DNA from 2 places in the Paenibacillus sp. LK1 genome. Region 2 is predicted to be linked to the other one. Evidence: a T-box and tRNA genes for the amino acid it is inferred to sense, from the RefSeq annotation. Region 2 holds a T-box; the other holds one or more tRNA genes.
The links. A T-box is a leader RNA that pairs with one kind of tRNA and senses whether it is charged. The one in region 2 lies ahead of CS562_RS21095 (valine--tRNA ligase), so its partner is inferred to be a tRNA-Val.

Region 1: it encodes a tRNA-Val, which carries the amino acid that the T-box ahead of CS562_RS21095 (valine--tRNA ligase) is inferred to sense. The anticodon was not compared.

The regions. Positions count from the first base shown of each region.
Region 1 covers NZ_PEII01000012.1:222,722-229,482, reverse strand. The annotation lists gene CS562_RS24955 (YdhK family protein) at 1-143, opposite strand, end outside; gene CS562_RS24950 (organic hydroperoxide resistance protein) at 381-800, opposite strand; gene CS562_RS24945 (NADH-dependent flavin oxidoreductase) at 1,026-2,222, opposite strand; gene CS562_RS24940 (winged helix-turn-helix transcriptional regulator) at 2,349-2,684, shown strand; tRNA gene CS562_RS24935 (tRNA-Val) at 2,821-2,893, opposite strand; gene CS562_RS24930 (hypothetical protein) at 3,038-3,292, shown strand; gene CS562_RS24925 (GNAT family N-acetyltransferase) at 3,529-3,972, shown strand; gene CS562_RS24920 (DUF3892 domain-containing protein) at 4,083-4,319, shown strand; gene CS562_RS24915 (hypothetical protein) at 4,381-4,662, opposite strand; gene CS562_RS24910 (hypothetical protein) at 4,656-4,868, opposite strand; gene CS562_RS24905 (DUF3889 domain-containing protein) at 5,035-5,355, opposite strand; gene CS562_RS24900 (hypothetical protein) at 5,410-5,706, opposite strand; gene CS562_RS24895 (manganese catalase family protein) at 5,936-6,761, shown strand, end outside.
Region 2 covers NZ_PEII01000009.1:305,723-312,483, forward strand. The annotation lists gene CS562_RS21090 (LysM peptidoglycan-binding domain-containing protein) at 1-1,332, shown strand, start outside; T-box leader at 1,491-1,770, shown strand; gene CS562_RS21095 (valine--tRNA ligase) at 1,829-4,495, shown strand; gene CS562_RS21100 (bifunctional folylpolyglutamate synthase/dihydrofolate synthase) at 4,573-5,949, shown strand; gene murC (UDP-N-acetylmuramate--L-alanine ligase) at 6,006-6,761, shown strand, end outside.

The DNA.
Region 1 (6,761 bases), on a different contig from region 2:
GAATCCGAGTGGTGCATCTCTCCTGTGCTCGCTGTATGACTGTTACTACTGCTATTATGCTGCTCAGCATTCTTGCCACATCCACTTAACATCAGACTGCCCGTGATCAACGTAGTCAGCAATATCATTGCATACTTTTTCATGAGTTGCACTCCTTTGAACTTTCGTTTTCTACTCTTATAATATACCCCATATGGGTATATTTCAATCGTGATCGATTTCTTTATCTATTTTTGTATATCGCAAAAAGAATTAAAAACATATCAAAAAACCTCCGATTTCTCGGAGGCCTTCAGTATGTTGAACATTATTTTAGAAAGATGCTTCAGACTTCAATAGTGAAGTCCAGAACAAAACCGTTTTATTCGCCCTGGCAAAGATTAGGCTAGTCCCACGGTAACATTAACGTTCCCTTTGATGCCTTTGGAATATGGGCAGTAGTCATGAGCAAGTTTGACAAATTTCTGTGCTGTCTCTTCATCCAGACCCTCAATTTTAACTTCAAGTTCAACTTCCAGCTTCACACCATTATCCGTAGGGTCCGTTACTAGCATAACTGTAGCCGATACTGTGCTTCTCTCAATTTCGACTTTGTGTTTCTTCAACTGAAACTCCAGCGCTGAATTAAAGCAAGCACTGTATCCTGCTGCAAACAATTGCTCGGGATTCGTAGCTGTCGTTACTTTGCCTCCCAGTTCAGGCGGGGCAGCGACATCAAGCATAAATACGTTATCCGGCGATTGCACAATCCCTTGACGTCCACCTGTATTGATAACTGTAGTTTCGTATAATGTTTTCATGAGTATTGTCTCCTCTGTATGTTTAAATTTTATTTTGTAAAGATGATATCTCTTTTTATTTTGCTAACAATTAGATTGTACACAATTTAATTGTGTTTGTAAATCATTATTATTAAATAAAAAAAACAACCATTCCCTCATGTAAAAGCAGGAAATGGTTGCTCCGGAATTAATAAATAACTATTAATGATCCGAAAGTTGAATCTATCTAATTTAGTTTAACTTTTACATTTTCTTTTCAAAACCCTCCATCGGTGCAAGTGAATTCTGGTAGTCAGTCCCTTTCTGACTGTCGGTAGTAAAGTGCATGACCTCCCGAAACGAACCTTCCAGATAAGTCTGCATTGCCAAAGGGATACGCAGTTCATCCATATCAGACGGAGAAATTTGGTAACGAATGCTGCCAAGGTCCCCTGCTTTTACCTTCTGTACCCATTTCGGCTCGCGAATCAATTCCCGTCCGAGTGCAGCCAAAGTTGCCCCGGCGTTGATAACTTCTTCTGCGTCTTCCGGCCGCTCAATCGATCCGATACCGATCAGAGGTTTTTTGTGATCCAAAACCCGGACGAATTTAGTTAAGATCGGCTCTTTGTCATCGGGGTGATTTAATGATGTTCGTTTGTAACTTCCCATCGACAGATGAATGTAATCAACTCGCGTGTCTGTCAGAGCCTGGGCAAACGCCAAGGAGTCCTTGAGCTGGATGCCCGGCATATGAATTTCTTCCGGTGAAATCCGATAACCGAGGATGAAAGGTTTATCCGCATGGGCATCGATAACCGATGCAACCTCCTGAATGACTGCCAGCGGAAATCGCATACGATTTTCAAAGCTGCCACCCCACTGATCGGATCGTTGATTGGAATTGACGGAGAAAAATTGCTGCAACAGATACGTATTGGCCCCGTGAAGCTCTACTCCGTCAAAACCAGCTTGTATGGCCCGCAAGGTTGCCCTGCCGAAGTCCTTAATAATGCTTTCGATTTCCTCAGGTGTTAATTCACGCGGCGTCTCCGAGCCGATTGGATGTGCGGCAGCGATTGCACTCGCACTGGTGGGTTGAACACCTCTTAGCGTTTTGGAGTTCGTTTTGCGCCCTGCATGAAAGATTTGCACAATGGCTTTCGTTCCGTCTTTCTGAATGGCCCTTGCAATTTTGGACAGTCCTTTGATTGTAGAATCACTTGCGATGGATAGCTCACCTTCGAAGCCTTTTCCTCCTTCAGTTACGTATGCAACACCCGTAATGATCATACCAGGGCCACCAGCTCGTTCGGCATAATAATCGACTTCATCATTGGTAATTGAACCGTCGAAGAAACTGGACATCGTTGTCATCGGTGCCATGACCACTCTATTTTTTAGCGTAAAACCATTCGCAAATGTATAAGGCTGCAAGAAATTACGATTACTATTTTCCATATATATTCTCTCCCTTTATTAGGCTTGTTCGCCCTTGTCTCTGTTTCATGAGTTATTGTATAGTAGGGTAAAAAAGAGTATAGTATGCACTTAAAAGGTAGATACTATCTAAAAGGAGAGTGGAATATGGAAACTGCTGAGGAAGTAAACGTTAAACCATTTTCACATGCCATGTCCTTGATCGGCGGAAAATGGAAAATGCATATCTTGTTTTGGTTATGGAAAAAAGAAACATTGCGATATGGAGAATTGAAAAGAGCCTTGGAAGGCATTACGCATAAAATGCTAAGCTCTCAGCTGAAAGAATTAGAGGCCGACCAATTAATTATCCGTACAGAGTATCCACAATTACCGCCAAAAGTAGAATACTCTTTGTCTCGTGAAGGATTAACGCTGATGCCTGTGCTGGAGATTCTCTGCGATTGGGGTAAACAGAATCTTGCTGATTTGCAGAAGAGTTAGTGAACATAGCGCAGCGAAGGATATAGCTTATTTCTTCTAATTTTCGTCCCCCAATTGTCCCCCAAGGCTTCATCATGTCATCTCAAAAAAACTAGACAAAAGAAAAAAGCCCTTGCTGCGCAAGGACTTTTTGTTATGATCTGTAGTGGGCTCGAACCACTGACCCCTACCCTGTCAAGATAGTGCTCTCCCAGCTGAGCTAACAGATCATGATATCTAATTGTTTTCCAATCAAGTAACAGTATCATACCAAGTAACCGTGTTCATTGTCAATCGTTATATTGGTAATATTTTATTCGAATTGGTGCACAATAAAGGAAAGATTACCATTTTGATGACGAGGTGACTTCCATATGAGGAACATGAAAGAACGTAAACTGCGTTTATTTATCATAGCCAAAAACTTAGCCTGTCTGATTGCGCTTGTTGCATTAATATACGTTTCTGTCGGTTGTAGTTTGGAACGGGATGAACACACTGTACAATTCCAACAGTTGAAAGTACCCAATGAGGTTAATGATGACCTGCCCGTTTGGCTGGATGTGTATTCTAAGTCTGTTGTGCATGACGTTTACTCCCCACAAGGCAATGTTGAAGTCTTACCCTGAGGAACATGATGTCGCATTTCACTCATCTTCGTCCCACTTTTTGGAATATGCCTTCTTGGTCACATAATATAACAAAGCAATCATTCCGGCCGACATCAAAAGTGTGATTGCCATCACTCCCGCCATACCCATGGTTCGCACCTCCTCTCCCAGTATGTTCCAGACTTAACTATACAGGAAAAGCATTTTTTTGTATAATTCAGTCTGATAGCGTAGAGCAGAAAGAAGGTATGGAATTGGCAGCTGAGATTAGTTATGTAACAACTGAAGAACAACTCCAGAAAGCACTGGATATTCGTAATAATGTTTTTGTAATCGAGCAGCAGGTGCCTGCTGACATTGAGATTGATCAATATGATATTATCAGTCCTGATGTGCATCACGTATTGTTGAGTAAAGATGGACAGGCTGTAGCCACGGGGCGCCTGATCTATTACACCAAGGATACCGCCAAGATGCAGCGCATCGCTGTACTCAAATCTCATCGTGCGTTCGGTTATGGACGTGTGTTGCTGTTAGCCATGGAAGAACGGGCACGTGAATTGGGATTAGCCTACTCTGTTTTGGACGCGCAATGCCAGGCGCAGAAGTTCTATGAAAAGCTCGGATATGAAGTGATTTCGGAAGAGCCTTTTTATGATGCAGACATTCTGCATGTTCGTATGCAAAAGAGCTTGTAGATATCCTCTGCGTGCGATATGAAGTTATGTTATGCATACTTTTTTTTGATCCGGACAGGCTAAAGAGGTAACCAGATTCCTATTTGGTCAGATAAGGAGAGTGTGACATCATGGATCAAACGACACGCGAAAGCTTCACAGCAGTTCAAAAAAATGGTGACGGCGATCTGACTGCGTTCCAAACTTCATCTGGACGTGTGCTGGATTACCAACAGGCACTGGCAGAAGTAAAAGCAGGAGCAATTGCAGGTGTGAACGTCTTTAAAGGCAAAGACGGCGAAATGTACATTCGCGGCGACGCAGACGGCGACCCAACCAATAACCTTGATCAACTTCCTATCTTCTAATAGATGTTACGATGCCTAACAAGGCGCCAATCCGGCATTCCGGGTTGGCGTTTTTTACGTTTTAATATTCGGTAAAATATTTCACGGCATCGCCAGCAGGCTGGCTTTTGCGAATGGGTTGTGGTGCCTGCTCCCATGCTTGCAAAATGAGTATACCTTCGAGCGTAGACTTGTTCTCCCATACAATATGCTGCCTGCGCTCAAGCTCCAGCAGTGACTCATGAATGAACGCCTTGCTTCTTCCCGTCTTATTCTCCAGCTCATCCATTCGTGGCACTCTGCGCCGCTGGCCTGCATAATTCACAATTATCCGCAAAATTTTGCGTTCAAAATCATTTAGCATATTTCTTCCTTCCCTTCCTTATGGAGTACGGGACGCCATGCCAGAATACCTTGTTCCAGAAATGTTCGGGGTGACCCCTCTTTTCCTGCGGATGCTCTAATCTTCCCTTCCCGAACACTGTTGATTCGAATCTGCCGCTGTGTAATATGCCCTGCACGATCCATGTAGACGAGTTCCACCATCTGACCAATATATTTCCCTAGCATAATCATCCCTCCAATAAGAACATGTGTTTGTTTTATTATATGCGAACATAAGTTCTTTATTCAATAACTAAAAAAAGGATTTTTTTGAAATAAAAAAACCAGACTCACTCCCTTTCATAGGGAAGTCTGGTTCCTATCCTGCCTTGCTATGCAGATCATCTTCAGTTTAACGTCGATCCGATTCCGTGAATTGTACTTTTTTCAGCTGCTGGGTAGACGGGTTAAAATCAACATTCACAAATACAGCAAATTGTTTACCGTCTTTATTACGTACCCATAACTTGAACTGTTCACGGGACTGGTCTGCTGTTAACGAAGTGCGGCCAATATGTTTGTAATCCAAAATGTCCACGTTGTACTTGGTTTGTGTTTCTTTCACTGCAATGATTCCCCACTTCGCATAATCCGGAATCGCAGTTGCTGAACTGGTTGTTAGTCCACTTAAACTTAGTACCACTGTCATTAGGGCTACGATGAGCATTCTCATTTCATTCACTCCTTGGGGCAATGTTTACGTTAGCCTGCCCTGTAGAAGTTTATTTTACACCAGTAGACGAATGATAAACGTAATCGGTTGCTGGAGCAATTGAATCGTACTGATCGACAACTTATACCGTTCTATTGGTGATTTGAAGCTTATCCCCCAGTCACCATCCAATAAAAGATTTCGCGGTGGTGGATCTTCCGGCTTTTCCAAACCGTACTTTTCTATAAGCTTGTCTTTTCTTTGTTGATCCAACTCACTCGAATAATTTGCATATGCTGCCGTCACATCGCTACATCCAAAAACGACAAGCAGGAGGACACCCCATCCCACCATAATCCAACTTTTGCGCACTCTCAGTTTCTCCTTCATTAATTCAGATAATGACTACCATACTTAACTTCATTCGTCCTGATTGTACATAAATAACACGGGATTGGAAATAACAAATGTAGACTCAATTACATACGCCTTAAGCCTCATTTGCAAAATTATGGGTTTAGCGTATTCGATAAACGTGTAATAGGCCATGACAGCATCACTTCATTATTCTGAGCAATCATTTCGAGGAGGTTACACCCGAATGTTCAAACGTATGGATGAAATCGCAATTGAAATCCCCAATGTCGAGAGACCGGACCCGAATGCAGCGGCAGCAATACAAGAATTGCTGGGTGGTAAATTCGGAGAGATGTCAACGTTGAACAATTACCTCTATCAATCGTTTAATTTTCGTTCCAAAGAAAAATTGAAACCCTTCTACGATCTGGTGATGAGTATCACCGCGGAAGAATTAGGTCATGTAGAGCTTGTGTCTCATGGCATTAACAAGTGCCTCAGAGGTTCCACTGAGTACAAAGAGCCTGACGATACACCACTTAGTTCCGTGAAGGATGCGCGTCTCTCCTATCATTTCCTGGCTGGCGCACAGGGAGCAATGCCTTTCGACTCCATGGGCAATCCCTGGACAGGAGCCAATGTCTTCAACAGCGGTAATCTGGTTGAAGATCTGCTGCATAACTTTTTCCTCGAATGCGGAGCACGTACACATAAAATGAAAGTTTATGAAATGACCGATCACCCTGCAGCCCGGGCAGTTGTTGGCTATTTGCTGGTACGTGGTGGTGTGCATGTGGTCGCTTATGCTAAAGCGCTTGAAATCGCAACCGGAGTGAATGTAACCAAATTGGTGCCGATTCCATCCCTGAGCAACAAATCCTTTAACGAAGCGTGGAAATACGAAGAAAAAGGCCTACACACCAAGCTGTATACCTATAGTGATAAAGACTTTACTGCGATCAGTCAGATCTGGAAAGGGACACACCCTGAAGATGGACAACCGCTGGAAGTCATTCAAGGCGTCCCTGAAGGATACCCGATTCCGGAAGCTCCTGCAGTGGAAGAAGAAT
Region 2 (6,761 bases):
CGAGGCCATCTTTTGCTAACAGGTGCGTATCGGGGAGAGAACGAGATCTCGGAGGAACTCAAACATTTTATTCCGGTGGAGATCACGGTACCCCTGAACCGGGTAAGATCGCTTGAGGATATTTCCATTGAGATCGAAAATTTTGATGTCGATTTGTTATCCAACCGAAGTCTAAACATTACAGGGGTATTGTCACTTCGCGGTATTGAGGGCTTTCCCGTGGAGGAACCGCAGGTCTGGTCAGCAGATGAGTTTACCGTTGTACATTCGCCCGACCCTCAGCAGGGCGACCGTTCCGCTGAAACAGAGCAGACAGGCAGCTATCCCAATGCTTTTGCTCAGGAGTATCTGCTTCAACGGAGCGAAGAGGAGCTGCAGCAGGAACATCTATTTCAAGCTTCTTCCGAACAGTTTCAGTCCTGGCAGCAAGGGGATGGGAACGCGGAGCAAAGCAAAATAGTAGCTGAAAACGAAGAGTCCTCGTCCTTGAGGGACAAGGTGGATGAAGCGCAAGCGAATGTGTTGTCCGATACGCCTTCTCCAGTTTCGTCTTTTTTGGCGGAGACAGCCGACAGGTTGGCTTCTTACCCTGAATCTGAGCCTTTGCTTCCTCTGGCTGAAGAGCAGTCTGTTTGGTCCGAGCCTTCCGTCGAGACCTTACATACGAACTTAAGGAATTCGGAGCAGGCCGATTCCAAACTGGAACTGCAGCATTCGGATGAACTGGCAGCACCGGACGTATGGCATTTTGAATCTGCTCGATCTGAACCAAAGCAGGAGGAGCACGCAGTTGCAGATGTTCCGGCAAGTTCGCAGTCAGAGAACTGGCAGGATGTCTTTGCAGCGTCTGAATCGGAAATTTCGGAGGAAGACAGACCTCCTCTTGAAGCGGTAGAGACGAATGAGCCCGCTGAAAAAGAATCGTTTATCCCTGAACCTGTGGCTGAGACGGAAGACAAGCCGGAGCTTAAGGTTGCTTTTGGCAGCAAGAGAGAATCTGCACCCAAACAGGAAGAGGGCGTAGGCATCTCCTCCTTGTTATCCTCTGGCAGAGTAACACGGGAGGCGGAGGCAGAACGAGAGCAAGAGGCACTTGCTGGAGTCCTGCAGGAAGAAGCATATCAGCCTGAAGATGTCGAGTGGAAGAACCTGTTTCTCGGCACCATTGTCGACCAGACCCCGTTCCGTAAAGTAAAGTTATGCATTGTACAGCGTGAAGAGACGCTCGATACCATTGCAGACCGATATCAGTTAAGTACCCGAGAGCTCCAGTTGTATAATCGTCTTTCCGAACAGGTTGTGGAGGAAGGACAGATTCTATATATCCCTTAACCTGTAGGCAGGTTTAATGACCATTTCGACCCGTGATCCCTTGAGGATGGCGGGTTTTTGCTTTGTCTGCCCTCAACCTGCATTGCAGCGCGCTTTTTCCGCTGTTGTCAGGTTGACTATCGGGCACGGGCAGGGTATGATGTGTTTAGGTTTTTTGAAGAACAACGTGGATCGGGAGTAGTAGACAGTATGACCTTTCAGAGAGCGGAATTGTAGCGCTGGGAAATTCCGTAGGAACCAACTGATCGAAGTCGCCCGGGAGTTGCCTGTTTGAATACAAGGGATGAGTAACTTTAGTATCATTCATTCCTAAGGTAGGATGGGCCGGTCGCAGCCGTTATCTGCTTGAAGTGTCACGTAAGTATAGAAGGGGTAGTCTATCTTTTTATCTGCGTGAAACAAAGGTGGTACCGCGAAAGCTAACCTTTCGTCCTTTGATGGATGAAAGGTTTTTTTGTTTTTTGGCGATGATGAATAAGTAACGGAGGAATGACACATGTCTGAACAAAAAAATTCAGCTGCAACAGAAATGCCAACCACATATGATCCGAAAGCTGCGGAACAAAAATGGTATTCCACTTGGATGGAAAATGGATATTTTAAGGCGGGTCAGCGTAAAGATGCTGAACCTTATACGATTGTAATTCCACCCCCGAACGTAACCGGAATGCTCCATATCGGGCATGCGCTCGATTTTACACTGCAGGATATTCTGATTCGTACCAAGCGGATGCAGGGCTATGATGCACTGTGGCTGCCGGGTTCTGACCATGCAGGTATTGCTACACAAACTAAAGTAGAGCAGAAATTGCGTGAAGAAGGTCAGACTCGTTATGATCTGGGACGCGAAAAGTTCTTGGAGAAGGTATGGGACTGGAAGGATCAATACGCAACAACTATTCGTCAGCAATGGGGCAAAATGGGCTTGTCGCTCGATTACTCGCGTGAACGTTTTACACTGGACGAAGGTCTATCCCAGGCTGTACGTAAAGTGTTTGTTCAACTGTATGAAAAAGGCCTCATTTATCGAGGCAAACGAATTATTAACTGGGACCCGGTGAACCGGACTGCACTGTCCGACATTGAGGTTGAATATAAAGAAGTTCAGGGTCACTTGTACCATCTGCGTTATCCGCTCAAAGACGGAAGTGGGTATGTTACAGTAGCGACAACTCGCCCGGAAACGATGCTGGGAGATACGGCAGTTGCTGTTCATCCGAAGGATGAGCGTTACGCAGATATGATTGGCAAGGTGCTTGTTCTGCCTATTATCGGACGCGAAATTCCGGTTATTGCAGATGAGTATGTTGATAAAGATTTCGGAAGCGGCGCCGTGAAAATTACGCCTGCTCATGATCCGAATGACTTCGAAGTGGGCCTTCGTCATGATCTGCCACAGATTACGGTGATGGATGAGACGGGTACGATGAATGCCGAAGCAGGCAAATATCAGGGACTGGATCGCAGCGACTGCCGTAAGCAGATTGTTGCCGACCTGCAAGAACAGGGCGTATTGATCAACATCGAGGATCATACGCATCAGGTTGGACACAGCGAACGTACAGGAGCTGTCGTTGAGCCGTATTTGTCGACACAGTGGTTTGTTGAGATGAAGCCACTCGCGGAAAAAGCGATTGAGAAGCAACAAAGCGGTGAAGGGGTTCATTTTGTTCCGGATCGTTTTGAGAAAACGTATCTGAACTGGATCGAGAATGTTCGTGACTGGTGTATCTCTCGTCAATTGTGGTGGGGTCATCGTATTCCTGCCTGGTACGACGAGGAGACTGGAGAAGTTATTGTATCTGCTGAAGATCCGACAACATTGCCAGAATACGCTGGACGCAAGCTGAGACAGGATGAAGACGTTCTGGATACATGGTTCAGCTCCGCATTATGGCCATTCTCTACATTAGGCTGGCCGGAAGATACGGAAGATCTGAAACGTTACTACCCGACAAGTGTACTCGTAACAGGGTATGACATTATTTATTTCTGGGTGGCGCGTATGATCTTTACCGCTCTGGAGTTCACGGAAGAGGTTCCGTTCAAGGATGTGCTGATGCACGGTCTTGTTCGTGATGCAGACGGACGGAAGATGTCCAAATCGCTAGGCAATGGTGTTGATCCGCTGGATGTGATTGAGAAATATGGTGCGGATGCAATGCGTTACATGATCTCTACAAGCAGCACTCCGGGTCAGGATCTCCGTTTCCGCTGGGAGCGGGTTGAACAGGCTCGTAACTTTGCCAATAAAATCTGGAATGCATCGCGCTTCGCTTTGATGAATCTGGAAGGGTTCACCTATGAAGATCGTGATATTAGTGGAGACCTCGGAACAGCGGATTACTGGATTTTGCACCGCCTGAACGAAACTTCTCGTGATATTACGCGTCTAATCGAAGCATATGAATTTGGAGAAACAGGCCGTTTGCTGTATAACTTTATTTGGGATGACCTGTGTGACTGGTATATTGAATTTGCGAAGTTGTCCTTCTATGGGGAAGATCCGGTTGCCAAGAAGAAAACACAATCGGTGCTTGCTTATGTGCTGGATCAGACTATGCGCCTGATTCATCCTTTCATGCCGTACATTTCGGAAGAGATCTGGCAGCATCTACCGCATGAAGGCGAGACGATTACGTTGGCTTCCTGGCCGGTGTATGACCCTGCGTTGGAGAACCCAGAAGCGGTTGCCGAGATGAACCTGCTTATGGATACCATTCGTGCAGTGCGAAACATCCGTGCAGAAGTAAACGTACCAATGAGCAAGAAAATTGAATTAATGGTGAAAGCGAACAACGCAGAGACATCCAGCATCATTGAACGCAACAGCCATTACATCAAACGTTTCTGTAATACGTCCGAGTTCGACAGCGGCCTGGATCTGAGCTCACCGGATAAAGCAATGACTGCTATCATTACTGGGGCTGAGCTGTACTTGCCGCTGGCGGGTCTTATTGATATTGATCAGGAAGTGGCTCGTCTGGAGAAAGAGTTGCAGAACCTTGAGGGCGAAGTACTCCGTGTGGAGAAAAAGTTGGCGAACGAAGGCTTTGTTGCCAAGGCTCCTGCCAAAGTTATTGAAGAAGAGCGCGCCAAGCAAGCGGACTATTCCGATAAACGGGATAAGGTGATTGCACGAATCAAGGAACTGAAAGGTTAATATATTCGGGTCGGATGGAGTGCTTCTGCGCCATCCGGCCGCTTTTTTCAACCAAACTCAAACTAAAGGTGAATCATATGACGGAACTTAACGGGACAGAAATAGCATCTCCTTTACTTACCTATGACGAGGCTGTGAACTGGATCAATGGCCTTATTCCTTTTGGCATCCGACCTGGATTGGAACGAATCGAGGGATTGATGTCATTGCTGGGCAATCCTCACCAGCGTCTCAAATTTATTCATGTCGCGGGAACGAACGGCAAAGGTTCGACTTGCGCTTTTTTGACGTCAGTGCTTCTTCAGGCGGGATATGATGTTGGAACGTTTACATCCCCTTATATCACCAAATTCACAAACCGTTTTCAGTACAACGGTGAGGATATCCCGGAAGAAACGTTGCTCAAACTTTCAAACCGGCTTTATCCATTGGTTCAAGAGATGGCTTCAACTCCCCTTGGATCACCTACGATGTTTGAGGTTTCTACAGCAATCGCCCTTCTGTATTATGCGGAAGAGTGCTACCCGGACATTGTGGTATGGGAGACAGGGCTCGGGGGAAGGATGGACGTAACGAATATTGTTACACCCGTGGTATCGGTCATTACTAATATCGGTATGGACCATACGGATGTACTGGGAGATACGATTGAGGCGATTGCTGGAGAGAAGGCAGGTATTATTAAGGCGGGGGTACCCGTTGTTACCTGTGCCACGCAGCCAGAGGCTGTGAAGGTGATCCAGGAGACGGCAGAGCGGCTGCGTTCAACCGTGTATCTGGCGGGAGATCGTTTCTCCTATCATAGACTGGACAGTGATGAGAACGGACAATCTTTTCATTTTACAGGACCGTTCCGTGATCTGGACGCCCGTATTCGCATGCAGGGTGTACATCAATGCGACAATGCAGCGGGCGCACTTATGGTACTGGAGTTGCTTCGCCAATACATGGCATTTATGCTGGATGATGAAGATATTGCGCTTGGACTGGAACATGCCTTCTGGGCAGGACGGTTCGAGAAAGTGGTTGATCAGCCCCGCATTATTCTGGATGGTGCACATAATCCGGAGGGGGCCGAATCGCTGGCCAAGAGCATTATCGACGTATATCCTCACAACAAGTTAATTTTGATGATGGGCATGCTGGCGAATAAGCATCACGAAGCGTATTTGCAGCATATACTGCCACTAGTGGATACGCTGATCCTGACCGAGCCAGATTTCCGACGCAAAATGGATGCAGCCAAATTGCTGCAGCTCGTCGAACGGGTACGTCCCGCCATTGCGAAACCGGAGCTGGAAATCATCGTCGAGCCCGAATGGGCAAAGGCACTTGATCTATTGAAGTCACGGACGGAAGCGGAAGATCTGGGGGTGGTGTCCGGCACATTGTACCTGATTGCAGATGTGCGGGCAGCCCTTTTGCATCAAACCGATTCTGAAAAAGGTTGGTGAAAGTTTTGTTAAATACATCGGAACACGTTCATTTTATAGGGATTGGCGGATATGGCATGAGTGCCATCGCGAGAGTTATGCTTGAGATGGGATACACCGTTACCGGATCGGATGTCGCTTCACAGGAGTTGACCGAGAAGTTGGCAGCCAAGGGAGCGAAAATATATATCGGACATACGGCAGAGCACGTAAATGGGGCAGACCTGGTTGTCTACTCTACGGCAGCTCCAGCTGATAATGTGGAACGGGTGGCAGCTGAAAAGCTGAACATCCCGATTCTGCATCGCGCCCAGATGCTCGCACGTTTGCTGAACGAGCGCAAAGGTGTGGCTGTAGCCGGTGCTCATGGCAAAACAACCACGTCATCCATGATTGCACTTGTTATGGATAAATGTGATACAGACCCGACATACATCATTGGCGGGGAAATCATGAACGTGGGGACCAACGCGAAGGCAGGCCAAGGCGACTGGGTCGTTGCCGAGGCAGACGAGAGCGACGGTTCATTTTTGCAGTATCACCCTTGGCTCGGTATTGTAACGAATATTGAAGCAGATCATCTTGAGAACTACAACAGTGATTTTGAGGAACTCAAAAAGGCTTATGTGCAGTTCCTGAGTCAGATTCGTCCAGAAGGCACGGCCATTGTGTGTGCTGACGACGAGAATGTTCAAGCCATTTTGCCTGAGCTGAAATCACGGGTAACCACATACGGCATTGATTATGCTGCTGATTATACAGCAACAGATATCGTGCTTGGTGACCGCCGAATTTCCTTCACGATGAGCCATCAGGGCAATGTGCTGGGTACG